One region of the Rahnella sp. BIGb0603 genome, then DNA from elsewhere that is predicted to be linked to it. Evidence: predicted binding sites of a transcription regulator. Region 1 holds the regulator's gene; the other holds the start of a gene.

The links. Region 1 encodes PhoB, which activates phosphate uptake and scavenging genes when phosphate is short. Its sites were predicted from a motif close to CTGTCATAAAACTGNCNNAT; they were not measured.
Region 2: the regulator PhoB is predicted to act here: its motif matches at 1,148-1,167, upstream of pstS (phosphate ABC transporter substrate-binding protein PstS).

Annotation. Positions count from the first base shown of each region.
Region 1 is NZ_JANUEX010000001.1:1,028,885-1,031,350, reverse strand. It holds gene sbcD (exonuclease subunit SbcD) at 1-400, opposite strand, end outside; gene phoB (phosphate response regulator transcription factor PhoB) at 628-1,317, shown strand; gene phoR (phosphate regulon sensor histidine kinase PhoR) at 1,341-2,466, shown strand, end outside.
Region 2 is NZ_JANUEX010000010.1:27,611-30,076, forward strand. It holds gene glmS (glutamine--fructose-6-phosphate transaminase (isomerizing)) at 1-28, shown strand, start outside; gene rluF (23S rRNA pseudouridine(2604) synthase RluF) at 183-1,055, shown strand; gene pstS (phosphate ABC transporter substrate-binding protein PstS) at 1,272-2,312, shown strand; gene pstC (phosphate ABC transporter permease PstC) at 2,407-2,466, shown strand, end outside.

The DNA.
Region 1 (2,466 bases):
GAATGGCACACAACACCGCGCCGGGCTGGCCTTCACGCGTGTTCAGCACTAAAACCTGTTCCTCCAGATTTTCGCCTACGGTGGCGATCACCCGTGTATTCAGGCACGAAAGCAGTTCGCGGGATTCATTGAGGGTGGCGACGGAATCGTGATTCCCGGCCAGCACCACCAGCTGACAGCCGGTTTGTTGTAATTCCACCACGAAGCGGTTGTACAACTCGCGGGCGTAACTGGGCGGCGAACCGGTATCAAAGATGTCCCCGGCGACAATGACGGCGTCCACCTGATGCTGCTGCACCTGACCGGTCAGCCAGCGCAAAAATGCCTGATGTTCAGCGGCGCGGCTTTTGGTAAAAAAGTACTGGCCGAGGTGCCAGTCGGAGGTGTGGATCAGGCGCATGAGACTCCCGTGTGAACCCTGTATGACGACAATGGTGCAAAGTATAAACGTCGGCGGGGGAACCTGTCCCCGATAAATCAGACCAATTTCAGCAGGATGGCGGGAATTTATCTGTCATATTTGCCTTAAATGAACCATCATTTTCATTCATAAATCTGTCACAAAACTGACGCATAATGGCGCCCGCAATCAAATAAAAGATCGCTAACCTATTGGCAGGACCTACGATGGCTAGACGTATATTGGTGGTTGAAGACGAAGCTCCAATCCGTGAAATGGTGTGTTTTGTACTGGAACAGAATGGATATCAGGCAGTAGAAGCTGAAGATTTTGATTCAGCGATTGGCCAGTTAGTGGAACCTTACCCAGAACTGATCCTGCTCGACTGGATGCTACCCGGCGGTTCCGGTATTCAGTTTATTAAGCACCTTAAACGTGAAGCACTGACCCGCGAAATTCCGGTGATGATGCTGACCGCTCGCGGTGAAGAAGAAGATCGGGTGCGCGGCCTGGAAGTCGGTGCCGATGATTACATCACTAAACCGTTTTCACCAAAAGAACTGGTTGCCCGTATTAAAGCGGTGATGCGCCGGATTTCGCCAATGGCGGTCGAAGAAGTGATCGACATGCAGGGGCTCAGTCTGGATCCGTCGTCTCACCGGGTGATGGCCAACGAGCAGGCGCTCGATATGGGGCCGACCGAATTTAAGTTGTTACACTTCTTTATGACCCATTCCGAACGCGTTTACAGCAGAGAACAGTTGCTCAATAACGTGTGGGGCACTAACGTTTATGTGGAAGATCGCACGGTAGACGTGCATATTCGTCGTTTGCGTAAAGCGCTGGAAACCAGTGGACATGACAGAATGATCCAGACTGTTCGTGGTACCGGATATCGTTTCTCAACGCGTTATTGAGTCCCCCACAGCGGAGAACCTGTGTGTTAGAACGTTTGTCATGGAAACGTCTGGCCGGCGAATTTTTTCTCTTTTGTCTGCCAGCCCTGATCCTCGGAATTTTCGTCGGCCATTTCGGCTGGCTCCTCTTTGCGTCGCTGGTCGCGGCGCTGGGCTGGAATTATTACAATCAGCTTAAACTCTCTCACTGGCTGTGGCTTGACCGCAGCATCACCCCGCCGAACGGGCGCTGGAGCTGGGAACCGCTGTTTTACGGGCTGAACCAGATGCAGATGCGTAACCGGCGACGTCGTCGTGAATTAGGTCAGTTGATCAAACGTTTCCGCAGCGGTGCCGAATCGCTGCCGGATGCGGTGGTTCTGGCGACGGAAGAAGGCAATATCTTCTGGTGTAACGGACTGGCGCAGGATCTGCTCGGTTTCCGCTGGCCGGAAGATAACGGCCAGCATATTTTTAACCTGCTGCGTTATCCGGAATTCCGCACCTGGATCCAGACCCGTGACTTCAGCCGTGCCCTGAATCTGCAACTCAATAATGAACATTACGTCGAGTTTCGCGTGATGCCGTATTCCGAGGGGCAGCTTCTGATGGTGGCGCGTGACGTCACGCAGATGCGTCAGCTCGAAGGCGCGCGACGTAACTTCTTTGCCAACGTCAGCCATGAACTTCGCACGCCGCTCACTGTGTTGCAGGGGTATCTGGAAATGATGGAAGACGCCAAGCTGGAAGAGCCGTTCCGCACCAAAGCGCTGGATACGATGCAGGAGCAGACGAGGCGTATGGACGGGCTGGTGAAGCAGCTTCTGACCCTGTCGAAAATCGAAGCATCCGCCAATATCGATATGCACGAGAAGGTCGATATTCCGGTGATGCTCAGCATGCTTGAGCGGGAAGTGCAGACGTTAAGCGGCGGGAAACATGAAGTGGTGTTTCGCGTAAACGAAAAGCTGAAAGTCTTTGGCAATGAAGATCAGCTGCGCAGTGCGGTATCGAATCTGGTGTATAACGCCGTGAATCACACCCCGCCGGGCACGCGGATTGAAGTCAGCTGGCAGCAAATTCAACATGGCGCGCAGTTTCAGATAAGTGACAACGGGCCGGGCATTGCGCCGCAGCACTTACCGCGTCTGACCGAACGTTTTTACCGTG
Region 2 (2,466 bases), on a different contig from region 1:
TCTGGCCAAATCGGTCACAGTAGAATAAGCCACGCTGGCTTTGAAACTGCCTGCTAAGCGCCCATCTCGGGCGCTTTTTTATTTCTAAAAGGCTAAGGCGTGGTCACGATTCTCCTCTCTCAGGCTTCGTTAGCCGCCACGGATAAGGTATAGTCCGCCTTTTTACGAAGGTGATTTGCTGAATGCTGTCCAACCCCTCCATTCGTCTCAACAAATACATTAGCGAGAGCGGGATCTGCTCACGCCGTGATGCCGATCGTTACATCGAACAGGGAAACGTTTTTATCAATGGCAGACGCGCCTCCGTGGGCGCACAAGTATTTGCCGGTGATGTGGTGAAAGTTAACGGCCAGCTGATTGAACCGCGTGATGAAGAAGATTTAGTGCTTATCGCGCTCAATAAGCCCGTGGGGATCATCACCACGATGGAAGACGGTGAGCGGGACAACATCAGTGATTTCGTTAACCACAGCAAGCGCGTTTTCCCTATCGGGCGTCTGGATAAAGATTCTCAGGGCCTGATTTTACTGACCAACCACGGTGATCTGGTCAATAAAATCCTGCGTGCGGGCAACGACCACGAAAAAGAATATGTCGTAACGGTCAACAAACCGGTGACGGATGAGTTTATTACCGGCCTGGGCGCGGGTGTGCCGATGCTGGGAACGGTGACCAAAAAGTGCAAAGTGAAGAAAGAAGCGCCCTTTGTATTTCGTATCACGCTGGTTCAGGGGCTTAACCGCCAGATCCGCCGTATGTGTAAGCATTTTGGCTTTGAAGTCACCAAGCTTGAGCGTGTGCGGATTATGAACATCAACCTGAAAGGCCTGCCTTTGGGGGAATGGCGTGATTTGACGGACGATGAGCTGGTCGAATTATTCAGACTGACTGAAAACTCAACTTCGGAAGAAAAGCCGGCCAAAAAAACGCAGTCTAAACCTGCTCAGGCCAAAAAACCGGTTGTCACAAAACCGAAAAATACCGAGAAACCCGACGGAAATTCAGCTTCCCGTAAACGTTTTGCACAGCCAGGACGTAAAAAGAAAGGGCGTTAAGTCCGCATCTCTTTCCGCTGCCACCGGCCTTTGGGCCGGTTTTTATTTGATCGGTCCGCTTCAGTTTGCCCATCTCGCCTAAATTGTGACCAGTGTCATAAAACTGTCATATAACGTACATTTTACTGTCACCAAACTGTCCTATTTTCCTCCTGTGCCAAACACTTTATAAATCTCGACCTGGGTCGAACAAAAAAAAACCACTAGGAGTGGAACATGAAATTGATGCGTAACACCGTCGCCGGTATTGTAGCAGCGACTTTCTCCCTCACAGCAATGTCTGCTTTCGCTGCTAGTAATCTGACTGGCGCTGGCGGCACCTTCCCTGCACCTGTCTACGCTAAGTGGGCGGATGCATACCAGAAAGCAACCGGTACTCAGGTTAACTATCAGGGCATCGGCTCTTCCGGCGGCGTGAAACAAATTATCGCCAAGACCGTTGATTTCGGCGCATCTGATGCTCCGATGAAAGAAGAAGATCTGAACAAAAACGGCCTGTTCCAGTTCCCTACCGTTATCGGTGGCGTGGTACTGGCAGTGAATATCCCGGGCATCAAATCAGGTCAGCTGACGCTTGACGGCGCAACGCTGGGTGATATCTACCTGGGCAAAATCAAAAAGTGGAACGACGCGGCGATCACTAAGCTGAACCCGGGCGTGAAACTGCCAGATACCAATATCGCCGTTGTTCGTCGTGCTGACGGTTCCGGTACTTCTTTCGTGTTCACCAGCTATCTGGCAAAAGTGAACAACGAGTGGAAAGAGAAAATCGGTTCAGGTTCAACAGTTAACTGGCCTACCGGTCTGGGCGGCAAAGGTAACGACGGCGTAGCCGCATTTGTACAGCGTCTGCCGGGCTCCATCGGATACGTAGAATATGCTTACGCTAAACAAAACAACCTGGCTTATACCAAGCTGGTTGATGCGGATGGCAAGGCGATCAGCCCGACAGAAGAATCCTTCAGTGCAGCAGCTAAAGGCGCTGACTGGAGCAAAACCTTCGCTCAGGACCTGACTTTCCAGAAAGGCGACAACGCGTGGCCAATCAGCTCCACCACCTTCATCCTGATTTACAAAGATCAGCAGGATGCGACCAAAGGTGCTGAGGTTCTGAAGTTCTTCGACTGGGCTTACAAAAACGGCAATAAACTGACGACTGACCTGGATTATGCAACGCTTCCACCTTCAGTCGTTGAGCAGGTTCGTGCAGCCTGGAAAGCAAATATCAAAGATAGCAGCGGCAAAGCACTTTACTAGGATCTGACGTCTCGTCTGATATAGAGTACAAGTCTTCTGCTTCATTCCCTCTCCGGCCGGGGAGGGAATTAAATCTTAATTAAAAGAGAGTGGTATGGCTGAATACAAGCCGGCTATCAAAGCACCAAGCAAAAACGGTGACATCCTTTTCGGC